DNA from 3 places in the Pseudooceanicola sp. DL12 genome. Region 3 is predicted to be linked to each of the others. Evidence: riboswitches for the same ligand, from Rfam matches in the RefSeq annotation. Region 3 holds a riboswitch; each other region holds the start of a gene.
What was found. Region 3 has a riboswitch for cobalamin ahead of nrdH (glutaredoxin-like protein NrdH). Riboswitches for the same ligand answer to the same signal wherever they lie in the genome.
Positions count from the first base shown of each region.

Region 1: it holds a riboswitch for cobalamin, as region 3 does, so the genes downstream of both, AC0WR5_RS17630 (energy-coupling factor ABC transporter permease) here and nrdH (glutaredoxin-like protein NrdH) in region 3, are expected to answer to the same signal.
Region 2: it holds a riboswitch for cobalamin, as region 3 does, so the genes downstream of both, AC0WR5_RS16810 (TonB-dependent receptor plug domain-containing protein) here and nrdH (glutaredoxin-like protein NrdH) in region 3, are expected to answer to the same signal.

Region 1 is NZ_CM149884.1:3,760,910-3,770,277, reverse strand. Features, by position in the region: gene cobN (cobaltochelatase subunit CobN) at 1-2,256, opposite strand, end outside; gene AC0WR5_RS17640 (GNAT family N-acetyltransferase) at 2,366-2,824, opposite strand; gene cobW (cobalamin biosynthesis protein CobW) at 2,821-3,894, opposite strand; gene AC0WR5_RS17630 (energy-coupling factor ABC transporter permease) at 3,981-4,658, opposite strand; cobalamin riboswitch at 4,697-4,915, opposite strand; gene AC0WR5_RS17625 (chromosome segregation SMC family protein) at 5,123-8,578, shown strand; gene AC0WR5_RS17620 (lytic murein transglycosylase) at 8,854-9,368, opposite strand, start outside.
Region 2 is NZ_CM149884.1:3,602,039-3,611,406, forward strand. Features, by position in the region: gene AC0WR5_RS16780 (ABC transporter ATP-binding protein) at 1-245, shown strand, start outside; gene AC0WR5_RS16785 (ABC transporter permease) at 247-1,119, shown strand; gene AC0WR5_RS16790 (ABC transporter permease) at 1,116-1,907, shown strand; gene AC0WR5_RS16795 (extracellular solute-binding protein) at 1,949-2,998, shown strand; gene AC0WR5_RS16800 (MDR family MFS transporter) at 3,350-4,813, shown strand; gene bluB (5,6-dimethylbenzimidazole synthase) at 4,877-5,614, opposite strand; cobalamin riboswitch at 5,657-5,843, opposite strand; cobalamin riboswitch at 5,934-6,136, shown strand; gene AC0WR5_RS16810 (TonB-dependent receptor plug domain-containing protein) at 6,278-8,170, shown strand; gene AC0WR5_RS16815 (ABC transporter substrate-binding protein) at 8,164-9,030, shown strand; gene AC0WR5_RS16820 (FecCD family ABC transporter permease) at 9,063-9,368, shown strand, end outside.
Region 3 is NZ_CM149884.1:2,781,849-2,791,216, reverse strand. Features, by position in the region: gene nrdF (class 1b ribonucleoside-diphosphate reductase subunit beta) at 1-899, opposite strand, end outside; gene nrdE (class 1b ribonucleoside-diphosphate reductase subunit alpha) at 1,050-3,176, opposite strand; gene nrdI (class Ib ribonucleoside-diphosphate reductase assembly flavoprotein NrdI) at 3,158-3,577, opposite strand; gene nrdH (glutaredoxin-like protein NrdH) at 3,582-3,803, opposite strand; cobalamin riboswitch at 3,901-4,090, opposite strand; tRNA gene AC0WR5_RS13015 (tRNA-Tyr) at 4,231-4,314, opposite strand; gene rlmB (23S rRNA (guanosine(2251)-2'-O)-methyltransferase RlmB) at 4,557-5,345, shown strand; gene AC0WR5_RS13005 (CoA-binding protein) at 5,626-6,057, shown strand; gene AC0WR5_RS13000 (phosphoribosyl-ATP diphosphatase) at 6,270-6,590, opposite strand; gene hisF (imidazole glycerol phosphate synthase subunit HisF) at 6,587-7,348, opposite strand; gene AC0WR5_RS12990 (hypothetical protein) at 7,433-7,774, opposite strand; gene AC0WR5_RS12985 (hypothetical protein) at 7,776-8,120, opposite strand; gene hisA (1-(5-phosphoribosyl)-5-[(5-phosphoribosylamino)methylideneamino]imidazole-4-carboxamide isomerase) at 8,133-8,855, opposite strand; gene AC0WR5_RS12975 (DUF2147 domain-containing protein) at 9,082-9,368, shown strand, end outside.

The sequences.
Region 1 (9,368 bases), 980 kb from region 3:
GTCGAAGCCGAGTTCGAAATCTGCCGCAAGGGCGCGGGGCAGGGAGGCGTCGCCGCCTTGGCCTTTGCCGCGCGGAATGCGGGTCAGCGCCTGAAGGAGGTCGCGAAAGAGCCTGCCCTCGGGGGTTTGGCCGAAGATGTGCAATCCATCGCGGATCTGCGCCTCCTTCAGGTCGCAGAGCCAGGCATCGAGCTTGGCCAGGTCGGTCTCTTCCTCGCCGGTAAAGCCCGCGTCCTTGTCGACGCCGGTGACGGAGGTCAGCGAGAGGATCTCCCGGCGCAGGTAGTCGATCCGCCGGGGGTCGACACCGGCCGCTTCGTAATACTCGTCCACGAGCGCTTCGAGATCCCGCAGCGGGCCATAGCTCTCGGCGCGGGTAAGGGGCGGCGTCAGATGATCGACGATGACCGCCTGGGCCCGGCGCTTGGCCTGGGTGCCCTCTCCGGGGTCGTTGACGATGAACGGATAGACATGGGGCATCGGGCCCATGACCGCCTCGGGGAAACACTCCTGAGACAGGGCAATGGCCTTGCCGGGCAGCCATTCGAGGTTGCCGTGCTTGCCCATGTGCACGAGTGCCTGGGCGCCGAATTCCTCTCGCAGCCAGATGTAGAAGGCCAGGTAATTGTGCGGCGGTGGCAGATCCGGTGCGTGGTAGGTCTCGGTCGGGTCGATGTTGTAGCCGCGGGCGGGCTGGATGCCGACGACGACATTCCCGTGGCGCAGCACGGACAGCTTGAAGCCCGTTTCGTCGGTACCCTGAGGCGGGAGCGCTGCGGAAAGGATGAAGGGATCGGCCTCGGGCGGCCCCCAGCGGTCAATGACCTTCTGGCGGGTGGCTTCGGGCAGACGGTCGAAATGCCTGCGGTAGGTCGAAAGGGGCAGGGTGACGCCGCCATCCTTTGCCGCGCGATCGGTCAGCCAGTTGGTGGGGCCGGCGAGTATTGCCTGCATCAGGGTGTCGCTGTCGGCAGGCACTGCCTCCACGCTGTAACCTGCCCCCTGCAGCAGGTTGAGGGCATGAACCGTGGCAGCCGGAGTGTCGAGCCCCACGCCATTGGCCAGGCGGCCGTCCTTGTTCGGGTAATTGGCCAGGATCAGGGCAACCTTGCGATCCGCAGCAGCGGTGGCCCGCAACCGGCACCAGTTTGCGGCGAGGCTTGCCACGAAGCGGATGCGGTCGGCGCGCGGCCGGTAAGTCGCGATGGCGCATTGCGTGGCGCTGTCGAAATGGCTCTCGCCCTTGAAGCTGACGGCGCGCGTCAGGATGCGTCCATCGACCTCCGGCAGGGCCACGTTCATCGCGATGTCGCGACCGGAGAGGCCGGTGAGCCCGTCCGACCAGGCCTCCTGCGAGGAGGAGGCAAGGACAACCTGGAAGACCGGCGCCTGGTTTGCGGAGGGCTGGGTAAAGGGGTTCTGGTCGCCGCTGTCGCCATGGGGCGAGCCGGTGGCAAAGGCGGTGCAGTTCAGGATCGCCTGCGGGGCGGTTTCGGCGAAGAGCCCGTCGAGCGTAGCGGCGGAAACCGGATCCTTGAGCGAGGCTACGAAAACCGGCAGCGGGTTCAGGCCCCGCCCGCGCAGGGCGTGGACCAGCCCGTCGATGGGGGCAAGGCCTGCGCCCTGAACCAGAGCGCGGTAGAAGACCAGCGGAACCGTCGGCGCCTCTGCCTGCCAATGGGCGCGGAGCGTATCGAGGCTCGGGGCCGTTTCTCCGGGCCAGTAGAGGCCGGCGCGCAGGAGCGGCGCCGCCGGGGCGGGCTTTTCCGCTTCGTCCAGCAGGGCGCGGCAATAGGTGAGAAAACCAGCGGCATTGGCGGGGCCGCCCTCGACGAGATAGGCCCATAGCGCGTCGTAATCGGCGTCGGGCAGGGTCGAGAGGCTGCGCAGCTCGGGATCGGGTTTGTCGTCGCCGGGCAGGGCGGCAAAGGGGACGCCGGCCTCGTGCAGCCGGGCCGAGAATTGTTCCATGCCATAGCGCCAGTAGCCGGTTCCGCCGAGTACCCGCACAACCACCAGTTTCGATGCTGTGGCGCATTGATCGAGGTAGAGGTCGACCGACATCGGGTGCGTCAGGTCTGTCAGCCGGGCCAGGCGCAGGGATGGCGCGTCGGAAAGGGCCGCACGCGCCTGCGACAGGGCCGCCAGCTCGGTATCGGCGGCAGATATCACCACCAGGTCGGCAGGGGTCTGCTGCAGGTCGACGGCCTCGTTGCCATCATCGATGCGGCCGGGGGTGGCGGCGAGAAGGTGCATGGGACCTCTGAAGTGTCGAGCCACCGGAGGTGGACCACGGCGGGAGCCTCCGGCGGCAGTATTGGGGGCCAGATGACGGGGAGGCCGAAGAGCGCCGGCCCCTGCAGTGCTATCCGGCGGAAAGTGCCTTGGTCATGAAGACCGAGACGCCGTTGTCCTCGTAGTTGCCGAAGACGCCACAGCGGCTGAAGCCGTGGCGTTCGTAGAGCCGGCAGGCGGCAGCCAGGGCATCGCCAGTTTCGAGCTTGAGCTCGGAGAGACCTTCCTCGATGGCCTGGTCCTCGATCCGGCGGAGGAGGGCGGCGCCGATGCCGCGGCCGCGGGCGACTTCGTCGGTGAAGAAGCTCTTTACTTCGCCGTAGCCGTCCTTGACCTGAAGCGCGCCACAGCCCAGCACATCGCGGCCGATGCGCGCCGTGAAGAAGCGGATGTCGTCACGGGCCAGTTCGTCATGGCTGAGGAAATTGTTTTCCTCTGGCTTGTAGAGCGCACGCATCAACGCCTGTGACGCGTCGAGGAGCCTGACCGCGTCGGGCGCGGTCGGTGTCGTGCTCTCGACGATGATCATGCGGCGAGTGCCTTTTCGATGGCGGCACGATCAAGACCGGCCTGGCCGATGACGACAAGGCGGGTTTCACGGGTACCGCTGCCGAAGGGCTGATCGAAGTAGCTGTCGATGCGGGGGCCCACAGCCTGGATCGTCAGGCGCATGGGCTTGCCGGTGACCGCTGCAAACCCCTTGAGACGCAGGATGTCATGGGCGCGGATCACCTCGGTGACCTTTGCCGAGAAGGCCTTTGGATCGGTGATCTCGGGCAGGGTCACGACGAAGCTCTCGAAATCATCGTGGTCGTGGTGATGATGGTCGTGATCGTCGTCCTCATCGTGATCGTCGTCGTGATCGTGGTGGTGATGATGGTGCACCTCGTGGCGGCCTTCCATGTCACCCTCGGCGCCGATCCCCATGCCGAGCAGCACATCGACGGGCAGGGCGCCCATGGAGGAGGAGACCAGTTGCACGGAGGGGCGTGCGCCGGATTTCAGCGCGTCCATGGTGGAGGCGAGTTCGGCCGAGGAAAGCAGGTCAGACTTGTTCACCACGATCATGTCGGCACAGGCCAGCTGATCCTCGAAGAGTTCGGCGAGCGGCGTTTCGTGGTCGATGCTGTCATCTGCGGCTCGCGCGCGGGCCACGGCGGCCTCGTCGGCTGCAAACCGGCCCTCGGTCACGGCCTTGCCGTCCACCACGGTAACGACACCGTCCACGGTGACCTTGGTCGAGATGCCCGGCCAGTTGAACGCGCGGATAAGGGGCTGGGGCAGGGCAAGCCCGGAGGTCTCGATGACGATGTGATCGGGCTTGTCCGGGCGGGCCAGCAACGCCTCCATCGTCGGCACGAAGTCTTCGGCCACGGTGCAGCAGATGCAGCCGTTCGAAAGCTCCACGATGTCCTCTTCCTTGCAGGCCGCGTCGCCGCAGCCGCGCAGGATGTCACCATCCACGCCAAGGTCGCCGAATTCGTTGATGATCAACGCGATGCGCTTGCCCTCGGCGTTGGACAGCATGTGGCGGATCAGGGTTGTCTTGCCGGCGCCGAGGAAGCCGGTGATGACGGTCGCGGGGATCTTAGCGGGCATGGGAAGCTCCGGGAAACGTGTACGAAAATGCAAAGCGGCGCCGGAGGGCTGGCCCCCGGCGCGCGCAGGTTCGGATCAGGCGGAGCTTATGCGCCGTTGAAGAGCCGCGGCGTGGTCAGGCCGGATTTCGACAGCCCGTTCAGCGACTTGGCGCCGGCAAGTACGGCGAGGTCGATCAGCGGCTCGATCAGGACGACGGCCATGTAGGCGGCACCGAAGGTGGCAACAGAAGCCACGTTTGCAGCGCCGAAGCCCTGGCCGTAGAGTGCCCAGAAGGCCACCCATGCGACGACGCCACCCTGATAGGTGACCGAGAGGGCCAGCGCATCGCGGTACCGGATGTCGACATAGGGGGTGTCGGGCTTGATCATGCGGTTGGCCACGGCCTGAAGCGCGAAGAGCGGCACCAAGAGCGTGGTCACGTTCGCGGCGTATTGCGGCAGGTCGAAGGGAGCGAAGAAGAGCCCCTGGATCAGCAGGCCGAGTGCGAGGCCGAAGGCAGCCGGCGCGGCGCCGAAGAGCAGGAAGAGGGTCGAGCCGAGGATCAGGTGCACTTCGGATACGCCAACGGGCTGGTGCGGCAGGATCTGGAAGAAGCTGAAGACGGCAGCCGTGGACATCGCGGTGCGCGCGGCCAGGGAGGCAAGTCCCTTTTCACGGGCGGCATCCAGGGCCAGCTTGACGGTATAGGCGCCTGCGCCTGCCGCGGTGGCATAGGCGAAAAGCATCTTGGCGGGGCTCACGAGCCCGGGTTCGATATGCATGTTCTGTACTCCGTAGCCGTCAACCCCGACGGCATGCATGGGTTTCTCGATGCAGGGCCGGTCTCCTGGCTGGCGGCTCTGGCGCAGGTGCGGCCTTCCCGGGGATCCCAGTGGCATCGAAGCACCTGCTTGCCGCGTCACAGTCGCGGGGGCGGCTGCGGCTGACGGGCCCCTGATTGGGTCACCCGGTCCGCATTCCCGTTTCACCCCCGGGCGCTTTGCGCCCATGCGGGGGAACCTTGCATCCTCTATCACTGCCGTTGCCGCGGGGGCGGCGTCAAGCCGTTTTCGGCAAGAAGGGCGGCGGCATGGCATTTCCAGACCGGCGAAAAGACGCGGGTTTGCGCAATATCTTGGGGATAACTTTCGGTCTTGCCCCAGATGCAGTTGAGACTTCGTTGACTCGCAGCTCTTCGCTCCTCACTCTGTCCCGACAGGCTGAATCACGCGAAGGCGAGCGAAACGTGCATTTTTCCAGGCTCAGACTGACCGGCTTCAAGAGTTTCGTCGACCCGACGGACCTGATCATCAATGCCGGGCTGACCGGCGTTGTCGGGCCGAACGGCTGTGGCAAGTCGAACCTGCTGGAAGCGCTGCGCTGGGTCATGGGCGAAAACCGCCCGACGGCCATGCGCGGCGGCGGCATGGAGGACGTGATCTTTGCCGGGGCGTCGTCGCGCCCGGCCCGGAATTTCGCCGAGGTCAGCCTGCATATCGACAACAGCGATCGCGTGGCGCCCGCAGGATTCAACGACGAGGACCAGATCGAGATCGTGCGCCGCATCACCCGCGACGTCGGCAGTGCCTACAAGGCAAATGCCAAGGACGTGCGGGCCCGCGACGTTCAGATGCTCTTTGCCGATGCCTCGACCGGGGCGCATTCTCCGGCCTTGGTCCGGCAGGGGCAGATCAGCGAGCTGATCAACGCCAAGCCCAAGAATCGACGCCGGATCCTGGAAGAAGCTGCAGGTATTTCGGGACTTTACCAGAGGCGCCACGAGGCCGAGCTGAAGCTGAAGGGTGCCGAGCAGAACCTGACCCGGGTCGATGACGTGGTCGAGCAGCTGGCCCAGCAGCTGGCCACGCTGGACCGTCAGGCGCGGCAGGCCGCCCGGTACCGCGCGATCGGCACGGAGCTTCGGCAGGCCGAGGGGCTCTTGCTCTATCGGCGCTGGCGCGAGGCGGACGAGGCACGGAATGCCGCGCTGGCGCAGTTGCGCGAACGATCGACGGCGGCCTCGCAGGCCGAGCGCACGGCACGGGACGCCGAGGCGCTGAGGGCCAGGCTGGAAGAGGAACTGCCGCCGAAACGCGAGGAAGAGGCGATTGCCGCGGCGGTTTTGCAGCGTCTGGTCGTGCAGCGCGATGCCATGGCAGATGAACAGGAACGCGCGAAGCAGGCGATCCTGACCCTGCAGGGTCGGATCGAGCAGCTGGTGCGTGACCGCGAGCGTGAGGCCGGGTTGAACCGGGATGCCGAGGAGACCATCGAGCGCCTGGAATGGGAGGCACGCGAGATCGCCAAGGCCCATGAGGGACATGCCGATAGGCTGACGGAGGCGGCAGAGCTGGCCACCGAGGCGGCCTCGGTGCTGAGTGATCGCGAATCGGATCTTTCTCAACTGACGGAAGACGTTGCGCGGCTGGCGGCGCGTCACCAGTCGGCCCATCGCTTCCTGGATGACAGTCGCAAGACCCTGTCGCGGAGCGAAGGCGAAGCCGAGAAGGCCCGCGAGGCCGTCCGTGCAGCGCGCGAGGCGACGGAGCGGGCGGAGGAAGATTTCGAAGCCGCCGTGGAGGCCGAGGAAATGGCCCGCGGATCGGTGGAAGCTGCGGAAGAGGCCCTGGCGGAGGCCGAAACGGCGCGCGCCGAGACACAGGGCGAAGAGGCTGATGCACGCGCGGCCCGGTCCGAGGCCGAGGGCGAGGTCAGCGCCCTGCGGGCTGAGGTCAACGCGCTGACGAAACTGGTGCAGCGTGACTCCACCGAGGGTGGTCAGCTCCTGGATGACCTGAAGGTGGATCCGGGGTTCGAAAAGGCTCTGGGCGCGGCGCTCGCCGATGATCTGCGGGCGCCGGTGGTGGCCGGTGACGGGCCCTCGGGCTGGGTCGAACTGCCGGGTTATGGGGCCGAACAGGCATTGCCCGCCGGTGTGACGCCGCTCTCGGATCACGTCACGGTGCCCGGGGTGCTGGGGCGCCGGATCTCTCAGATCGGCCTCGTGTCCGCGGGCGAGGGGGCTGGGCTGCAGGAAAAACTGAAGCCGGGGCAACGGCTTGTGACAGTCGAGGGCGATCTCTGGCGGTGGGATGGCTATCGCGCCTGGGCCGAGGATGCGCCCTCTGCGGCGGCCCTGCGACTGCAGCAGCTGAACCGCCTCAAGGAATTGCAGGCTGAACTGGACGAGGCCGCGGCGCGGGCCGAGGAGGCCCGGTCGGCGCATGCCGCTCTGGTCGATCTGCTGGCCGCGCAGACCGCCGCGGACAAGGCAGCGCGGGCCGCACGGAGCGAGGCGGATCGCATGCTGACCGAAGCCGCGCGCCGCATGTCGCGGGCCGAGGCCGAGCGCAACCTCTCGGCCAGCAAGCTGGAATCGCTGGGCCTTGCGGTGACGCGGCACGAGGAAGAGTCGCTGGCCAACCGCAAGCAGGTGAAGGAAGCCGAGGCTGCGGTGGAGAACCTGGAGGATCTTGACGATGCCCGTGCCGGGATCGAACAGATCCGCATGGCGGTGGAGGCGGCGCGGATGGCCATGATGTCGCGTCGTGCGGCACATGACGAGCTGCGTCGCGAAGGCGACAACCGTATTCGTCGCAGCCAGGAAATTACCAAGGAAACAAGCGGTTGGAAGCACCGATTGGAGAGTGCGGACCGTCGCATCGCCGAGCTGGACGAGCGCCGCGCCGAGAGCGAGGAGGCGCTCGAGGATGCCATGGCGGTGCCGGAGGAGCTCGCCGCAAAGCGCGAGGAACTGGCCGAGGCGATCGAGGAGGCCGAGGCGCGGCGTGCCACGGCGGCCGACATCCTGGCCGAGGCGGAGAGCAGGCTGCGCGAGGCGGTGGCCAGCGAGCGCGACAGCGAGCGCACCGCATCCGAGGCCCGCGAGGCCCGCGCCCGCGCCGAGGCCCGTGCCGATGCCGCCGCCGAGGCTGTCTCTGCCGCGGCCGAGCGTATCGCAGAAGCACTTGAAACCACGCCGAAAAAACTGCTCGAAACACTGGACACAGACCCCGAGAAAATGCCCCCCTCGGACGAGATCGAGGCTGACGTGAACCGCCTGAAACGGCAGCGGGACAGCCTCGGGGCGGTGAACCTGAGGGCGGAGGAGGACGCCAGGGAGATCCGCGAGGAGCATGGCACCCTGGTGACCGAGAAGGCCGACCTGGAAGAGGCGATCCGGGCGCTGCGCAACGGCATCGCCGGGCTGAACCGCGAGGGGCGCGAACGCCTGCTGACGGCTTTCGAACAGGTCAACAGCAACTTTGCCCTGCTGTTCAGGCACCTGTTCAACGGCGGCGAGGCCAACCTGGTGCTGGTGGAGAGCGAAGACCCCCTCGATGCGGGCCTCGAGATCATGTGCCAGCCGCCGGGCAAGAAGCTCTCGACCCTCTCGCTGCTCTCGGGCGGCGAACAGACACTCACTGCCATGGCCTTGATTTTCGCGGTCTTTCTGGCGAACCCGGCGCCGATCTGCGTGCTGGACGAGGTCGATGCGCCGCTCGATGACGCCAATGTCACGCGCTTCTGCGACCTGCTGGACGAGATGTGCCGGCGCACCGAAACCCGCTTCCTGATCATCACCCACCACGCCGTGACCATGGCCCGGATGGACCGTCTCTTCGGCGTGACGATGCAGGAACAGGGGGTCAGCCAGCTTGTCTCGGTCGACCTGAAAAAGGCCGAGGCGATGGTGGCCTGATCCACGTCGGCATGCCGAAAATGGAATATGTGTTAACCCTCTGAAATCGCCGGATTCCAACGTCGGTATTACGTCGGTATCTTGTCGGTATCGCGTCGGTGCGAAAGCGCCGGAGCGAAAGGTTAACACGGAGGGTGATCCGGCTGTCGCCGGAGCCTCCGGCGGGGATATTTCCGGCCAGATGAAGGAGCGCCGCGGCTCCCCTGTCATCTGGCCCGAAATATCCCGGGGTGGGAGGGCCGCAGGTCCGGGAGGGGCAGCGCCCCTCCGCCTGATCAGAGCCGGTTCAGGAGCTGTTGGGTGGGCCAGGCATCCGCCGGCAGGCCGAGCTGCTCCTGGACGCTCTGCACCGCCTCGCGGCTCTTCTCGCCGAGGATCCCGTCGACCCCGCCGACGTCATAGCCCATGGCCTGCAGCTTTTGCTGCAGCTGCTTGATCTGCGGCCCCGAGAGGCCGGGATCGGGGTTGCCCGGATCGAAGACCGGGGCGCCGGAGAGACGGGTGGCGAAATAGGCGGCCGTCAGCACGTAGGTGAAGCTCTGGTTCCATTCGAAGAGCGTCGAGAAGTTCGGGTAGGCGAGGAAGGCCGGGCCGTTCCGCCCCTGGGGCAGGATGATCGAGGCGGGCAGGTTGCTGCTCTGCCACTGGCCGGAGCGCGGGCGCACGCCGAGCTGTTGCCACTGGGTGGGTGTCATCGTGGTGGTGAGCCCGGTTTTCGACCAGTCGAGATTGGCGGGCACCGTGATCTCCTGCAGCCAGGGCTGGTTCGGGGCCCAGCCGAGCGAGCGCA
Region 2 (9,368 bases), 820 kb from region 3:
GCGCGCTGCTGGGCCAGCAGGGCATCGTGATGGTGCGCCCCGAGAGCCTGCGGATCGGCGCCACCGGGCGGCTGCAGGGCACCGTGACAGAGCGCCGTTTCCTGGGCCGGGCGGTGGAGCTGACGGTGGCCTGCGAGGCGGGGCCGGACCTGCGCCTGACGCTGCCGGACGGGCCGATGCCCGCGCCCGGCGAGAGCACATGGGTGGACTGGGACGAAAGTGCCCAGCGCCTGCTGGAGCGCTGAGATGCGACGCGGTGGCACACTGATGATCCTGCCGGCGGTGGTGATCCTTGCGATCTTCATGCTGGTGCCGCTGGGCTATGGCCTGGTCTATTCCTTCATGACGGCGGGCACCTACGGGGGCGTGAAACCGCCCGCGACGCTGGATGCCTATATCGGCGTGATCTTCCAGCGCGACTGGGACGACAGCCTGTATTTCTCGCCCACCTACCTGATCATCATCGCGCGCTCGCTGGGCCTGGCCATCGCCACATCCGCGATCTGCGCGGTGCTGGGCGTGCCGCTGGCCTGGTTCATCGCCACGCGGCCGCGGGAATGGCGCACGCGGCTGCTGTTCCTGATCACCCTGCCCTTCTGGGTCAACAGCCTGATCCGCACCTATTGCTGGGTGCTGCTCCTGCGTGACCAGGGGCTGATCAACCAGGCCCTGATGGGCATGGGGATCACCGATCATCCGCTGGGCCTGATGTACAACAACGGCGCCATCCTGACCGGCCTCGTCTATAACTTCCTGCCTTTCATGGTGCTGCCGATCTATGCCGCGCTGGAGCGGGTGGACCCCCGGGTGATCGAGGCGAGCGAGGATCTCTATGCCTATCGCCCGCAGATCTATCGCCGGATCATCCTGCCGCTGGCCATGCCGGGAATCCGGGGCGGCACGCTGATGGTCCTGGCGCCCGCGATCGGCTTCTACCTGGTCCCAGACCTGCTCGGCGGCGGGCAGCACCTGATGGTGGGCAACCTGATCCAGCAGCAGTTCACCTCGGCTCGCAACTGGCCCATGGGCGCCGCACTCTCGACGCTGATCACCGCAGGCGTGCTGGCGGTGATGCTGGCCGGCGTGATCCGCCCGAAGAAGAAGGGAGCAAAGGCATGAGCGCCCGCCGCGATCCCACCCTGAGCGCCTATGCCGGGCTGATGATCCTCTTCCTCTATGCGCCGCTGCTGGTGCTGGTGGTCTACAGTTTCAACGGCGGCAACCTGGTGACCGTCTGGGACGGCTTCAGCGTGAAGTGGTTCGTCACCGTGGCGCAGAACGACGACATCCGCGCCGCCGCCGAGAACAGCCTGTTCGTGGCCAGCATTGCCACGGTGATCGCCACCACGGTGGCCGTGCTGGCGGCGCTCGGCCTTGAACGGATGGGGCGCCGCGGCGGCACCGCGGCCGGTGGCCTGATCTCGCTGCCGCTGCTGGTGCCCGAAATCGTCACCGCGGTCACGACGCTGGCCTTCTTTTCCAGCGTGAACCTGCGGCTGGGGCTGATGAACCTGGTAATCGCGCACACGGTCTTCTGCATTCCCTTCGCGATGATGCCGATCCGGGCGCGGCTGCGCGGCCTGGGCGACACCTGGGAGAACGCGGCGCGCGACCTCTATGCCCCGCCGCTAAAGATATTTGCCCGCGTCACCCTTCCGATGCTGGCCCCGGCGGTGATCAGCGGCGCGATCCTGTCTTTCGTCGTCTCGCTGGATGACTTCGTGCTGTCGCAGATGATCGGCGATGCCGGCACCACCACCCTGCCCGTCTATGTCTACGGCATGATCCGCCGGGGCATCACGCCCGAGGTCAATGCCGTCTCTACCATTCTGCTGGTCCTGTCGCTGCTGCTTGCAGGGCTGGGCCAGTGGCTGAACCGCCCCCGCAAAGAAGGCGCGGACGAATGAACAAGGCCAAGACCCAATTTCAACAGGAGATCCTCCCCAAGATGAAACGCCCGCTTACCCAACTCGCGCTTGCCGCGACCCTTATGACCTCGGCCCTGGCGCTGGGCAGTGCCGCGCAGGCCGACGAGGACAAGGAACTGACGATCTACAACTGGGCCGGCTATATCGCGCCCGAGCTGGTCGACAAGTTCGAGGCCGAGACCGGCATCGACGTGACGCTGGACACCTATGACAGCAACGAAACGCTGCTGGCCAAGCTGACCGCCGGCAGCGAAGGCTATGACATCGCCGTGGCCTCGGCCGACTTCCTGCCGATCATGATCGAGGAAAAGCTGATCCAGCCCATCGGCGCCACCGAGATGCCGAACTATGCCAACCTGGGCGATGACTGGAAGAACACCGACTGGGACCCGGGCAACAAGTATTCCGTGGTCTGGAACTGGGGCACCACCAGCGCCATGGTCGATACCGCGAAATACGATGGCCCGCTCGACAGCCTCTCGGTGATCTTCAACCCGCCGGCGGAGCTGCAGGGCGAGATCGGCATGTCCGGCTCGACCAGCGAAGTGGTGAACCTGGCCTGGGTCTACCTCGGCAAGGATCAGTGCAGCGACGATCCGGAGAGCCTTAAGGAACTGTCGGACCTGCTGATGGCGCAGAAGCCCTCCGTGAAGGTCTATGACGCCTCGGGCGTGGCCGAGCGGCTGGGCGCGGGCGAGCTGGCGGCCTCGCAGGCCTGGAGCGGCGCGGCCTATCAGGCGCGTCAGGAACGCCCCTCGCTGGAATACGTCTATCCGAAAGAAGGCGTCTATGGCTGGGCCGACAACGTGGTGATCCCCGCCACCGCGGCGCACCCCGAGAATGCCAAGGCCTTCATCAACTTCCTGATGGATCCCGAGAACGCGGCGATCCTCTCGGCCTATACCGGCAGCCCGAACGGCATGCCCGGCAGCCTCGACCATCTCGATCAGGCGATTGCCACGGCACCCGAGTTCACCCCGCCGGAGGGCACGGTGATCCACTTCGGCAAGCTCTGCTCCGAAGAGGCCACCCGCGCCTATGACCGGATCTGGTCGCGCGTGCGCGGCTGAGCGCCTGACAGGCATGTTTCGGAAGGGGCCCCTTGGGGCCCCTTTTTCGTTGCCGCACAGGGCCTTGGCGGCCCCCTGGCGCCGGGGAACGGCAGCCTGAGTCAGCAGAGAAGGGAAAAAAGTGAACGCGGGCTGGAAACCTGACATGAAAACGGCATAGTTCGATGTCATGTGGACCGCGCCCTTGCGCCCATCGCGCCGCCGCCCGGCTTGACTTGGCCGCAGTGATGGGCGAGGCACCGCCGGCTGGCGCCCCCGTTGCGGGCGCGCAGCCCCTTTCATACCCGCGTTCGTGCCGCACCGGTCTGCCGGTCCGAGGGGCGCCCTTCATACGACTGACGAGATACGAACATGCATAGTGAGCCCTTGTCCGCCGGTGGCGCGGAGCCCCCCATCGACCCGGAAACGGCGGCCCGCAACCGCCTCGTGATCGCGCTGCTGCTGGTCTCGGCCTTCACGGTGATCCTGAACGAGACGATCATGTCGGTGGCCCTGCCCCGGCTGATGCACGACCTGGGCGTGACCGCCAACGCGGCGCAATGGCTGACCACGGCCTTCCTGCTGACCATGGCGGTGGTGATCCCGATCACCGGGTTCCTGCTTCAGGTGCTGACGACCCGGACCGTCTTCCTGATGGCGATGGGGCTGTTCAGCACCGGCACGCTGATCTGTGCGCTGTCGCCGAGCCTGGGCCCGCTGATCGCGGGGCGGGTGGTGCAGGCCTGCGGCACGGCAATCATGATGCCGCTGCTGATGACCACGACGATGAACCTGGTGCCGCCGGCAAGCCGCGGCAAGACCATGGGCAACATCTCGATCGTGATCTCGGTGGCGCCGGCCATCGGGCCGACGATCTCGGGCATCATCCTGAACCTGCTCGACTGGCGCTGGATGTTCTGGCTGGTGCTGCCCATCGGCCTCGGCGCAATGGCGCTGGGCTATGCCAAGCTGCAGAACGTCACCACCCCGCGCAAGGTGCCGCTCGACGTGCTGTCGGTGCCGCTGTCGGCGGTGGGTTTCGGCGGGCTGGTCTATGGGCTGTCGACCATCGGCGAGGGCCATGGCGAGGGCGGCGCGATGCCGGTCTGGGTGCCGCTGCTGGTGGGCGCCGTTGTGCTGGTGATCTTCGTGCTGCGGCAGATCCGGCTTGCGCCGCAGGGGCGGGCGCTGCTCGACCTGCGTACCTTCCGGGTAAAGGTGTTCAGCGTCTCCGTCATCATGATGGGCTTCTGCATGATGTCGCTCTTCGGGATGATCATCCTGCTGCCGATCTACATGCAGAACGTCCTCGGCATGGAGCCGCTGACCGCGGGCCTCGTTCTGCTGCCGGGCGGGCTGCTGATGGGGCTGATGGCGCCCTTCGTGGGCCGCTGGTTCGACAAGGTGGGCGCGCGCAAGCTGGTGATCCCGGGTTCGATCTTCGTCTGTGCGGGGCTGTGGCTGATGTCGATGCTGGGCGTCAGCTCGGGCATGTGGCAGGTGCTGGGCTGTCACGTGATCCTGAGCATCGGCCTGGCGCTGCTGTTCACGCCGCTCTTCACCTCCTCGCTCGGCTCGCTGCCCAAGGAGCTCTATTCCTACGGCTCCGCCGTGATCGGCACGGTGCAGCAGGTGGCAGGCGCGGCGGGCATCGCGCTCTTCGTCTCGATCATGTCGATCCGCATCGGCACCGAGATGGCTACAGGCGCAGACCTGGTGAATGCCACCGCCGCCGGCGTGCAGGCGGGCTTCATGACCGGGGGGGCCATCGCGCTCTTCATGATCGCGGCCTCCTTCTTCGTGCGTCGCCCGCCGGACATGCAGAACGCCGGGTGACACCGCAAGAGACCACGGCCCCGCCCAACCGGCGGGGCCTTCTTTTTTTCGCGAGAGGGGCCCTCAGCCGGCCCAGCCCTCCTCCATGATCAGGCTGTCGAGGTCGAGCCGCTGGCGCCAGCCTTTCGCGGCCAGCTCGGGCTCGGACCAGAGCTCGGAGACATGGCCGAGGCAGAGATAGGCCACGATTTCCACGTGTTCCGGCACCCCCAGCAGGCCGCGCAGGTCCTCCGGACGGAAGATCGAGACCCAGCCGACGCCGATCCCCTCGGCCCGGGCGGCAAGCCAGAGGTTCTGCACCGCGCAGACGGTGGAATAGAGATCCATGTCGCGGTTGTGGGTGCGACCCAGCACGACCCGGCCGCCACGGGTGCGGTCGCAGGTGACGGCGATGTTGAGCGGCGCGCGGGTGATCCCCTCGAGCTTGAGCGCGCGGTAGGTCGCGGCGCGCTCGCCCTCGAACATCGCCGCGGCCTCCTCGTTGGCGGCGGCAAAGGCCGCCTGCACGGCGCGCCGCCGGGCGGCATCGCGGATCAGGATGAAGTTCCAGGGCTGCATGAAGCCCACCGAGGGCGCTGCATGGGCGGCCTGCAGCACCCGGCGCAGCACGGCCGGGTCGATGGGATCATCGGTGAACTCGTTGCGCACGTCGCGGCGCGCGCCGATGATGTCGTAGAGCGCCTGCCGCTCGGGATCGGAGAACTGCCGCGCCGGTGTCGGCCCTTGCCGAGCGGGATCGCGGCCTTCGGTTTCGGCATCGGAAAAGGGCGCGCCCGCGGGCGCGAGAGAGGAAAGGGGCATGCATGGCCTCCGCATCGGACAATGATGCGCGGGGTCCAGCCGCGCAACGGATGTCATCAGGCCGGTCTTCTGGCTTGGGATCACCCCGTCGGGACGTCTTCCCGGGCCATGGCCCAGTGACATCTGTCCGTCCGGTCCCCCTTACAGCGGCGGGCCCGCGCCGGATTTGCACCGGCTTCCCGATTCTCCACCGGATCGCCCCGGCGGCACCTGACCGGGCCAGAGTGCCGGTTGCGGCGGGCCGGATCAAGCGGCGATCGCGAACCGGGCCGCAGGGCCGGCCGCCGCGTCGGCAATTGACTCGGCCCCCGGCCCTGCGGCACAAGGGCCGCGCTTTGGTTCCGGAGCCTCTCCGGATGAAAAGGGAACGCGGTACGGCCATTTCCGGCCCATGCCGCGGCTGCCCCCGCAACTGTAAGCGGCGAGCGACGGCCGATGCGCCACTGGCCCCGAGAGGGCCGGGAAGGCAGGCCCGAGCCCCGACCCGCGAGCCAGGAGACCTGCCAGGGCGATCACCCATTTCCGGCGCGGGGCGTGCCCGGGAAGCGGAGCCTCCGCAGCGGTGACATTCACCCCCTGCGGAAAGCGCCCCCAGCCTTTCCCGCATTCCCTGATCCCGGGCCCCATGGCCCGACCGACCGGACAGCTCCGGAAAGGCACGACATGACACGCAAAACTTCGCTCCTGGCCAGCGCTTCGGCCACGGCCCTTGGCCTGTCGATGATCACCGCTCCTGCCCTGCGGGCCGAAGAGAGCGAGATCATCACCCTCGACCCGATCATCATCTCGGCCGGTCTGACGCCGCTCGCGGCCAGCGCCTATGGCCGCGCGGTGAGCGTGGTGACGGCAGAGGAGATCGAGGAGCGCGGCATCACCACGGTTCAGGAGGCCCTGCGCGCCCTGCCCGGCGTTTCCGTCAGCTCGGCCGGCGCCGCCAATACCCAGGTGCGCATCCGCGGCGGCGAGGCCAGCCACACGCTGATCCTGATCGACGGGGTGCAGGCCGAGGGCGGGTCGGGCGAATACGTGCTGACCGGGCTGAACACCGCCGACATCGAGCGCATCGAGGTGCTGCGCGGGCCGCAATCGGCCTTCTACGGCTCGAACGCCTCGACCGGGGTGATCAACATCATCACCCGCGAGGCGAAACCCGGCCTGCACTACGGCGGCGCGGTGGAGATCGGCGACGGCACCAGCGCCAGCGCCAACGTCAGCCAGCGGACCGAGAACGGCGGGCTGGCCCTGACGCTCTTTGACAGCAACGACCACGGCTATGACGTCTCTGGCAGCGGAGGCGAAAAGGATGCGATCCGCCGCAAGGGCTTTACCCTCAAGGGCGACTGGCAGGCCACGGCGGACCTTTCGTTCGGGGCCACGCTGCGCCGGGTCGAGAGCCACTACGACTGGGACAGCGAGAGCTATTCCGCGACCGATGCGGCGAGCTACGTGGTGGACGACACCGCGCCCCATACCGATCAGACCGAGACCACCGGCGCGCTCTGGGCGGATTACGAGATGCTCGACGGACGGGTGACGCAGCACCTGGAATACCAGGGCAGCGTGATCGAGAGCACGCCCTACAACAGCGACCGCACCCGCGGCGAGACCGACCGGCTGAAGTACCGCATGGGCATCTCGCTCGACGGCCAGCCGCTGGAATACGCCGCGCAGTCGCTGACCGTGATGGTGGAGGGCCGCGAGGATACCTCCTCGACCGCCGAGGGCGAGACCCGGCGCACCACCTCCTATGCCGCGGAATACCGGGGCGAGCTGATGGAGGGGCTGGAGCTGCAGGCCGGGGTGCGGCACGACGTGAACAATGCCTTTGCCGATGACACCAGCTGGAACATCGGCGCGAGCTACCAGCTCTCGGGCGGGCTGCGGCTGCATGCCTCGGGCGGCAAGGCGGTGGTGAACCCCTCGTTCTACGAGCTCTATGCGAATGACAGCTGGACCGTGGGCAACCCCGACCTGAGCCCCGAGATCAACCGCGGCTGGGACCTCGGGATCGAGGCGCAGATCCCGGCGCTGAACGGCGTGGTCGACCTGACCTATTTCAACGAGACGCTGAGCGACGAGATCACCTATGTCAGCGGCGCCGCCGGCGATGGCCGGGCGATGTACGAGAACGTCGAGGGCGACAGCCCGCGCCAGGGCCTCGAGCTCTCGGGCACGGTTAAGCCGCTGGACGGGCTGACGGTGAAGCTGGCCTATACCTACACCGATGCCGAGGGCCCCGACGGCGCCGTCGAGGTGCGCCGTCCCGAGCACGAATTCGGTCTCGACGTGGCACAGGAGATCCTTGGCGGGCGCGCCACGCTCAGCACCAGCATCCGCCACGTGGCCGGCAATTACGACGCCCAGTACTGGGGCGCCTACGAGACGGTGAAACTGCCCGATTACACGGTGGTGAACGTGGCGGCGCAATACCGGCTGAGCGAGGTGGTGACGCTGAACGCGCGCGTGGTGAACCTCTTTGACGAGGATTACTACGACGTCTGGGGCTATGCCGCGCGCGGCCGCACCGCCTATGTGGGGCTGGCCGCCCAGTGGTGAGCCTGCGGGGCATGGGGGCGCCCGCGCTGATCGCGGGGCTGATCGGGGGGCTGTTCGGAGGACTGTTCGGCCCCCCCCTCAGTGCGGCCGCCGATGCCCCCGCCGCGCCCGCTGCCCCCCGCCGGGTGGTGTCGATGAACCTCTGCACCGATCAGCTCGCCATGATGCTGGCCGCGCCGGGGCAGCTGATCTCGGTCTCCGACATCGCGCTCGATCCGCGCACCTCGGCGATGGTCGAGGAGGCGAGGCACTATCCGATAAACTATGGCCAGGCCGAGGAAATCTTTCTGATGAAGCCCGACCTCGTGCTGGCCGGCACCTATACCCGCCGCGCCTCGGTCGAGCTGCTGAAGCGGCTGGGCATCCCGGTGATCACCTTTGCCCCCGCCAGTTCCATGGCCGATGTCAGCGCCAACCTGCGCGCCATGGGCGAAGCGCTCGGGCGCGAGGCCGAGGCAGAGACCATGGCCGCGGATTTCGAGGCACGGCTTGCCGCCCTGCAGGAGGAACTGGCCACCCGGCCCAGCGCCGCGCTCTACTATGCCAACGGCTATTCCTCTGGCGATCATTCGCTGGCCGGGCAGATCCTGCAGGCCGCGGGCTTTGACAACATCAACGAGACGAGCGGCGTCATGCCGCTGGAGAGCCTCGTCATGGCAGAGCCCGATGCGGTGATCCGCGGCGGCGCCTATCCGGGCCATTCCCGCAGCGAGGAGATCCTGAGCCATCCGGCACTGAAGGCCATGCTCTCCGAGCGCCCCGCCGCGCCGCTGGCCGACAGCGACTGGGTCTGTGGCACACCGCAGGTGCTGAAAGCCGTTGAAAAACTGCGCGATCTGCGCGACGGGATGACGCCATGACCACCGCTGCAGACACCCCGCACCGCCTGCCGATGGCGCCCCGGCGCTATCCCATGGTGCTGGCCGCGCTGGCACTGCTGGTGGCGGTGCTCTTCGTCATCTCTCTGATGGTCGGGCCTGCGGCCATCGGCCTCGGCGACAGCCTGCGCGCGCTGCTGGCGGGCGAGGGCCATGCCGCGACGCTGGTGATGCGCGAGATCCGCCTGCCGCGTGCCCTGCTGGGCGTGCTGGTGGGCGCGGCGCTCGGCCTCGGCGGCGCGGGCCTTCAGGGGCTGCTGCGCAACCCGCTGGCCGAGCCGGGGCTGATCGGCACCTCGGCCTCGGCGGCGCTCGGCGCG
Region 3 (9,368 bases):
TGGTTTTCACTGTCCGGCGACAAGGCCGCGAGGATGGCCGGGTTCACCTGTGTCAGCTCCTCGGGGAACATCGCCTCGTAGCCGAGGTTCTGCAGCGCCTTGTTCGCATTGTAGTGCAGGAAGGCGGTGACATCTTCGGTCAGGCCGATTGGGTCATAGAGATCCCGGGTATAGTTCACCTCGATTTCGTAGAGCTCGAACAAAAGGCCAAAAGTGTAATCTTTCAATGCTTTGCGCTCTGATTCCGACAGGGCTGCCTGCGCCTTCTGGAACTTGTAGCCGATGTAGTAGCCGTGAATGGCCTCGTCGCGGATGATCAGGCGGATCAGGTCGGCGGTATTGGTCAGCCGCGCGCGACTAGACCAGTACATCGGCAGGTAGAACCCTGAATAGAAGAGGAAACTCTCGAGGAAGACGCTGGCGATCTTGCGCCTTAGCGGGTCCTCGCCGGGATTGTAGGTTGAAAGGATTGCCTTTGCCTTGGCTTGCAGGTGAGGGTTTTCCTGAGACCAGCGAAATGCTTCATCCACTTCGCGTGTCGAGCAAAGTGTTGAAAAGATGGATGAATAGCTGCGGGCGTGCACTGATTCCATAAAGGCGATATTGGTCAGGACGGCCTCTTCGTGCGGGGTCAGCGCATCTGCGAGCATGGTCGGCGCGCCGATGGAGCCCTGGATGGTATCAAGCAACGTCAGCCCGGTGAAAACGCGGATCGTGAGCTGCTGCTCCTCGGGGCGAAGCTGGGACCAGCTCTGCAAGTCATTGGAAAGCGGAACCTTTTCAGGCAGCCAGAAGTTGGCCGTAAGCCGGTTCCAGACCTCGAGGTCCTTGTCGTCCTGCAGGTGATTCCAGTTGATCGCGGCGGGAACGGCGCGGGTTGTTTCGTCGATATCTTTCATGATCGGATCCCGTGAAAAGGGCGCGAAAAACCGTGTCGGTATTACGTCGGTATCGCGTCGGTATTGCGTCGGTGCGGTTTCGGGTGCGCGGCGGGGCGCGCCTGCTTCGTCTTTCGGGTAATACTCCGGGGTGCGGGGCTGAGCGCCGCGTCAGAGGGTGCAGGACACGCAGCCCTGCACCTCGGTGCCCTCCAGTGCGGTTTGGCGCAGGCGCACGTAGTAAATCGTCTTGATGCCCTTTCGCCAGGCGAGGATCTGGGCCCGGTTGATGTCGCGCGTGGTGGCCTCGGCCGGGAAGAAGAGTGTCAGCGACAGCCCCTGGTCCACATGCTCGGTGGCAGCGGCATAGGTCTCGATCAGGGCCTCGGGGCCGATCTCGTAGGCGTCGCGATAGAACTCCAGGTTCTCGTTCGTCATGAAGGGGGCGGGATAGTAGACGCGGCCCAGCTTGCCCTCCTTGCGGATCTCGATGCGCGAGACGATCGGGTGGATCGAGGAGGTGGAATTGTTGATGTAGCTGATCGAGCCGGTGGGCGGCACCGCCTGTAGATTGCGGTTGTAGAGGCCATGCGCCATGACCGCATCCTTAAGCGCCTGCCAGTCGGCGCGGGTGGGCAGGGCGATACCGTCGAAGAGGGCGGCCACGGTCCCGTTCTCCGGCAGCCAGTCTCGGGTCACGTATTTCTCGAAGAAGCTGCCGTCGGCATAGGCCGAGCGCTCGAAGCCGCGGAAGCTCTGCCCGCGTTCGCGCGCCAGCAGGTTGGAGGCGCGGATGGCGTGATAGGCCACGGCGGCGAAGTAGACTGAGGTGAACGCTACCCCCTCGGCGCTGCCGTAGTGGATGCGCTCGCGGGCGAGGAAACCGTGCAGGTTCATCTGGCCTAGGCCGATGGCGTGGCTCTCGTCGTTGCCGCGGCGCACCGACGGCACGGAATCGATGGCGGACATTTCCGACACCGCCGTGAGCGCACGGATGGCCGCCTCGATCGTGGCGCCGAAATCGGGGCTGTCCATCGTCTTGGCGATGTTGAGAGAGCCGAGATTGCAGGAGATGTCGGTGCCGAGGTGGTCGTAGGAGAGGTCGTCGTGGAAGGTCGAGGCCTCGTTCACCTGCAGGATCTCGGAGCAGAGATTCGACATGGTGATGCGACCGTCGATCGGGTTGGCACGGTTCACCGTGTCCTCGAACATGATGTAGGGATAGCCGCTCTCGAACTGAATCTCGGCCAGGGTCTGGAAGAAGGCCCGGGCGTTGATCTTGGTTTTCCGGATGCGCTTGTCCTCGACCATTTCCGCGTATTTCTCGGTGACCGAGATCTCGGAGAAGGGCCGGCCATGGACCCGCTCAACGTCATGGGGCGAAAAGAGGTACATGTCCTCGTTCCGCTTCGCGAGCTCGAAGGTCACGTCGGGGATGACCACCCCGAGCGAGAGTGTCTTGATCCGGATCTTCTCGTCGGCATTCTCGCGCTTGGTGTCGAGGAAGCGCAGGATGTCAGGGTGGTGGGCATTGAGATAGACCGCCCCGGCCCCCTGCCGCGCGCCCAGCTGATTGGCATAGGAGAAGCTGTCCTCGAGCAGCTTCATCACCGGTATGACACCGGAGGACTGATTCTCGATTCCCTTGATGGGGGCGCCATGCTCGCGGATATTGGTGAGCATGAGGGCCACGCCGCCACCACGCTTGGAAAGTTGCAGGGCCGAGTTGATCGAGCGGCCGATGCTCTCCATGTTGTCCTCGACCCGCAGCAGGAAGCAGGAGATGAGCTCTCCGCGCTGTGCCTTGCCGGCATTGAGGAAGGTGGGGGTGGCGGGCTGGAACCGGCCCGAGAGGATCTCCTCCATGAAGGACATGGCAAGCGCCTCGTCCCCGCGCGCGAGCGTCAGGGCGACCATGACGACGCGGTCCTCGTAGCGCTCCAGGTACCGTTTCCCGTCGCGGGTCTTGAGGGTGTAGGAGGTGTAGTACTTGAAGGCGCCGAGGAAGGTGGGGAAGCGGAACTTTCGCGCGAAGGCGGCGTCCCAGATCCGGTGCAGGAAGGCGGGGGCGTAGGCCGTGAGCACTTCCTTCTCGTAGTAGCCCTCGTCCACCAGATAGCCGAGCTTTTCCTCGAGCGAGTGGAAGAAGACGGTGTTCTGGTTGACGTGTTGCAGGAAATATTGCCGCGCGGCCATCCGGTCGGCGTCGAAGCGGATCTTTCCCTGGTCGTCGTAGAGGTTCAGCATCGCGTTCAGCGCGTGATAGTCGAGCGCATCGTTCAGGCGGTCATCAAGCATTCCGTCCCCCGGGTGAGTTTGTCGAGCCCGGCGCGGACGCGGGCGATGTCGGTTTCGGTGCCGGCCAGCTCGAAGCGGTAGAGCAGGGGCACGTTGCATTTCCGGGCGATGACCCGGCCGGCGAGGGCGAAGGTGGTGCCGAAGTTGCGGTTGCCGGCGCCGATCACACCGCGCAGGCCGGTGCGGCGGGCAGGATCGTTGAGCAGGCGGATCACCTGTTTCGGTACCGCACCACGCCCCTCGCCATCGGCGTAGGTGGGGCAGATCAGCACGTAGTCACGCGGCAGATCGGGCAGCGGGTCCGCGGGTGACAGCGGGATCCGCTGTGCCGCACGCCCCAGACGGGCGACGAACCGCGCGGTATTCCCGCTGGCCGAGGAGTAATAGAGGAGGCCGGTCACCGGATCAGCCCAGCCGGGCGATCATGTCGGGGCGGAAGCCGGCCCAGTGGGTCTCTCCGGCCATGACGACGGGGGCCTGGCGATAGCCGAGGGCGGTGACGCGGGCCAGGGCCTCGGGATCGGCGGTGAGGTCGATCGTGTGAAAGGCGAGGCCGCGGGCGGTGAGCGCGCGGGTGGTCGCGGTGCATTGCACGCAGTCGGGCTTGGAGTAGACGGTGATGGTCATGTGCATCCTCATGCGGTCTGCGGGAGAGGACGCGACGGGAACCGGCCGGCAGGGAGCCCTGCTTGCTGCACACGCGCCCCCGAACCCTCCGTTCGTGGTCATCAGTCAGCTTGCGGCAGGTCTCCTGACTTCGCGGGTCAATGCTTGGCTGGCCTTCCCGGGGCATGTCCCAGTGGCACGATCAGCCGCGCTCGCCGCTTACAGTTGCGGGGGCAGTGCCGGAATTTCACCGGCTTCCCATCTTAGCGCCAGAGCGAGTCTGGCGAACCGAAAGCTCCGCCATATGGTGTCAGGAGGCGGGGTGATGTCAACATGTAGATTTCTGGGGGGAGGGGCGCGCAAATGCTGGCCGGGCAAAGCCCAGACGCAAGCGCCCTCCGGTGCCCGCGGGCCCCGTGAGATAACCACCGATTTCCGAAGGGGGAAATGGTGGGCGACCCTGGAATCGAACCAGGCATGGGTCTCCCCGGCGGAGTTACAGTCCGCTGCCGCACCTTGCAGCTCGTCGCCCTGATCGCCGGGCCGTGTGGGCCGTGGCGGATCGTGAGGGGGTGATTACCGGCGGCGCCCGGGGGCGTCAACCAGAAAATTTGCCCTTCTTGCTTGCGACGAAAGAAGGTGCGGCGTAGGAGGCCGGAACGTGCGAAAAACACCGGAAATTGCGGTGCGGTATCGCGTCGGTATAACGTCGGTATCACGTCGGTACTGCAGTGCAGCATTTGGGCGCCGGTCGCGCAGCCCCGGGAGAGCGGAATGAAAAAGCCGAAATGGGTCGTCGAGAAGGAACAGGCGAAACGGGCCAGCGCCGCCGAGACGGTCTGGCTGTTCGGCCTGCATGCGGTGCGCGATGCACTGCAGAATCCCGCGCGCGAGAAACTGCGCCTGGTGGTGACGAAGAACGCGCTCGACAAGCTGGCCGATGCCGTGGCCGAGGCGGGCATCGAGCCCGAGATGAGCGATCCGCGCAAGTTCGCCGCCCCCATCGATCCGCAGTCGGTGCACCAGGGCGCCGCGCTGGAGGTCAAGCCGCTCGACTGGGGCTCCATCGCCGACCGCTGCCTGGGCGATGGCACGCGGCCGCCGCGGGTGGTTCTGCTCGACCGGGTGACCGACCCGCATAACGTGGGGGCGATTCTGCGCTCGGCCGAGGTTTTCGGGGCCTGCGCGGTGATCGCGCCGCGCCACCATTCGGCGCCCGAGACCGGCGCGCTGGCCAAGACGGCAAGCGGCGCGTTGGAGCGCCAGCCCTATCTGCGGGTGCGCAACCTGGCGGATGCCATCACCGAGCTGCAGCGCATGGGTTACATGGTGCTGGGCCTGGCCGGCGAAGCCGAGCAGAACATCGAGAGCACCCTGACGGACGAGCTGCGCGAGCGGCCCGTGGCGCTGGTGCTGGGGGCCGAGGGGCCGGGGTTGCGGGAGAAGACCCGAGAGACCTGTGACGCGCTGGTGCGGATCGAGTTTGCCGGTGCCTTCGGCTCGCTGAACGTGTCGAACGCGGCGGCGGTCGCGCTCTACGCCGTGCGCTCCTACGGGGCCTGAGGGCGGGGCGAGCGAACCGAGAGAGGGCGACGAGGGAAGGGCGGGTGCAACCCTGATGGCCTGCGTTCGCCTTAGGGTTTCGTTCACAAAGTTATTACACCCTCTTCATATCCCGTACGGACATTCTAAGTACGGTACAGAAGCACCGGCACGGAACGCCGATGTTTCCTTTCACTGTCCCTCGTTCCGCACTGGCGCCCAGGAAAACCCTGGGCGCTTTTTTCTTTTCCGCGGCGCCTCCGGCGCTAGGATCGGAGGGGCATGCCGTGGAGGGATTGGAATGACTTACGATGATGCGGATCTGACGCGGATCCTGCGCGACAGCAAGGTGATCGCGGTCTGGGGCATGACCCCGGATCCGGCGCGGCCGGACAATTTCGTGGCGGCCTTCCTGCAGGCGCGCGGCAAGCGGGTGATTCCCGTGAACCCGCGGTTCGCGGGGCAGGAGATCCTGGGCGAGAAGGTCTTTGGCACGCTGCAGGAGGTCGGTGATGCCCTGGGGGAGACGGTCGACATGGTCGACATCTTTCGCCGCTCCGAACAGGTGCCTCCGGTGGTGGATGACGCGCTGGAAGGGTTGCCGGGGCTGAAGGTGATCTGGATGCAGGTGGGTATCGTCAACGAGGCCGCTGCTGCCAAGGCCGAAACCGCGGGCGTCGAGGTGATCATGGACCGCTGCCCCAAGGTCGAGATGCCACGGCTGGGCCTCTGAGAGCAGGAGGGGGCTCTGCCCCCCAGTTTTTTAGTAGAAGAGGGGGCTCTGCCCCCCCGTTTTTTAGTAGAAGAGGGGGCTCTGCCCCCTCGGGCCTGCGGCCCTCACCCCCGGACGTATTTTGGGAAAGATGAAGGGACTACCGCCGCGCACGCAGGCCGGGCGCGGCGCTCGGTTTCATCTTTCCTCAAATACGGAAATGTCGGGCGGTTTCAGCCCTTTGGCCGGGCAGCCTTTTCGGCGATGCCAGAGGTGCCTTCGCGGCGTTCCAGCTCGGCCAGCACATCCGTCAGCGGCACGTCGCGGGCCGCCAGCATGACGAGGAAATGGTAGAGCACGTCGGCGCCTTCGGAGGCAAGACGCGCGCGGTCGCCCTTCACGGCCTCGATGATTGCCTCGACGGCCTCTTCTCCGAATTTCTCGGCACATTTCTCGGGGCCCTTCGACAGCAGCTTGGCGGTCCAGCTGCTCTCGGGGTCCGCGGTCTTGCGCGCCTCGATGGTGGCGGCGAGCTGGGTGAGAATATCGCTCATGTCAGCCTCATGGGGATGCCCGCGTCTGCCATGTATTCCTTGGCCTCGCGGATGGTGTAATCGCCGAAGTGGAAGATCGAGGCGGCCAGCACGGCGGAGGCGCCGCCCTCCTTCACCCCGTCGACGAGGTGCTGCAGGGTGCCGACCCCGCCGGAGGCGATCACCGGCACCTCGACCGCGTCGGAGATGGCGCGGGTGAGGGGCAGGTTGAAGCCGGCGCGGGTGCCGTCGCGGTCCATCGAGGTGAGCAGGATTTCCCCGCAGCCCTTTTCGGCGACGAGTTTGGCGAATTCGACCGCGTCGATGCCCGTTGGCTTGCGCCCGCCGTGAGTGAAGATCTCCCATTTGCCGGGGGAGACGGTCTTGGCGTCGATGGCGCAGACGATGCACTGGCTGCCGAACTGGTCGGCGGCACGGGCGATCACGTCGGGATCGGCCACGGCGGCGGAGTTGAAGGAAACCTTGTCGGCGCCGGCGAGCAGCAGGTTGCGCACGTCCTGCACGGTGCGGACGCCGCCGCCCACGGTGAGCGGGATGTAGCATTGCTCGGCCGTGCGGGTGACCACGTCGAACATGGTGCCGCGGTTTTCATGGGTGGCGTGGATGTCGAGGAAGCAGAGCTCGTCTGCACCGGCGAGATCATAGGCGCGGGCGGCATCGACGGGATCGCCGGCATCGCGCAGGTCGACGAAGTTCACGCCCTTGACCACGCGGCCGTCGGCCACGTCGAGACAGGGGATGATGCGGGTTTTCAGCATGGGCCGGCCCTCTGATTGTGCAGCGTCGTCTTAGGCAGGCGGCGGCCGGGATGCAATGGGGCCGATGGCGCCCGTGGCGCGGGATCAGGCGGTCTTGCGGCTGCGCACCACCGCTTCGCAGATCGCGGCGACGATCACCAGGATCGGACCGGCGGCCAGGTAGGCGGTGATCGAGAGCAGGATGGCCGGGGTCATGAAGGAGATGAACTGGCTCATCGCGTCGCCGCCCATGCAGTTGTGGTAGCCGTTGACCAGGTCGCCGACGCAGAGGTTGCGGGCGATGACCGAGAGCGCGGCAGCCAGGGCGAAGAAGAGACCACCGATGCGCAGGATCCAGAACGCCCAGCGGCTGCGCGCGCGGAAGGACAGCAGGTAGGCGATCAGCGGCACGATGACCAGCAGGGCGGAGGCAACTTCGACGGGCATGTCAGGTGTCCTTGGTAACGGCGGTATCTGCGGGCGGTTTCGGCAGGGCAAGCAGGATCAGGCGGGTGAGGCCCCAGAGCATGGCAAAGCCCGCGGAGATCGGCCAGAGGAAGAGCGGCCCCCAGGCGGCGATGAAGCCGACATTGTAGGCGAATTGCGACAGGTCGCGGCCGAGGATGCCGCAGGGATGGGCAGAGCCCTCGTCGATACGGCAGCCGTGGCGGGTGAGCGCCAGGGTGGTGCCCATGGCGATCAGCCAGATCGCCACCGGTGCCAGTACGCCGATCAGGCCGACGCGGTCGACCCAGCGGCGCTGGCGTTTCGGGGAGGCGGGCGGAGGTGCCATGGACGCTGCGGATCAGGCCCTGAGGGTGGCGAGGGCCTCGCGCAGGTCGATCGCGCCGTCATAGAGCGCGCGACCGGAGATGGCGCCATCGAGCGGGGCGCCGCAGGCCTTCAGAGCCTTGAGATCCTCGATCGAGGAGACGCCGCCGGAGGCGATGACGGGGATCGAGACGGCATTGGCGAGCTCGGCCGTGGCCTCGATGTTGGGGCCCTGCATGGCCCCGTCGCGATTGATGTCGGTGTAGATGATCGCGGCCACGCCGGCATCCTCGAAGGAGCGGGCGAGGTCGATCACGCGGACTTCGGTTTCCTCGGCCCAGCCCTTGGTGGCGACGAAGCCGTTGCGGGCGTCGATGCCCACGGCGATCTGGCCGGGGAAGGCGCGTGCGGCCTGCTTGACGAGGGCGGGATTTTCAACGGCGACGGTGCCGAGGATCACCCGGGCCAGGCCCTTGGAGAGCCAGCGCTCGATGGTGGCCATGTCGCGGATGCCGCCGCCCAGCTGGGCCGGCACCTTTGTGCGTTCCAGGATGGCCTCGACCGGGGCGGCATTGACCGGCTCGCCGGCGAAGGCGCCGTTGAGATCCACGAGGTGGAGCCACTCGCAGCCGGCCTCGACGAATTCCATGGCCTGGGCGGCGGGATCGTCATTGAAGACCGTGGCCTTTTCCATGTCGCCCTTGAAGAGGCGCACGGCCTGGCCGTCTTTCAGGTCGATGGCGGGATAGAGGATCATCGCGGGCCCTTTCATCTCTGCCGGCGCTGCGGTGCGGCCGGATCGCTTTCCGGGCTTTTGCACGGGGGCGGGCAGGAATGCAATGGAGAGGCGGCGGTGCCGTCGGGGGCTTCGTGCTGAGCGACGTGCCGCGAGTGGTGACGAGTGACGGGGCGGAAGACTTGCCAGAAGCTGACGCGAAGGTCAGGCTGATCGTCGAGGAGACGCAATCAGGAGGAGATTTGCGATGATCTTGAAACGCACGATGCTGGCCCTGGCGATGGCTTTCACGGCAGGCGCGGCGCTGGCCGACCCGGTGGACGGCACCTGGAAGACCGAGGTGGACGACGGCAGCTATGCCTATGTCCGGATGGGCCCCTGCGGCGAACAGATCTGTGGCGTGATCGCCCGGACGTTCAATGCCAACGGGGAATACGACAGCGAGACCAAGGGCAAGGCGCTGGTCTGGGAGATGGTGCCGGCGGGTGACGGAAACTACACGGACGGCAAGATCTGGCAGCCGTCGACCGACAA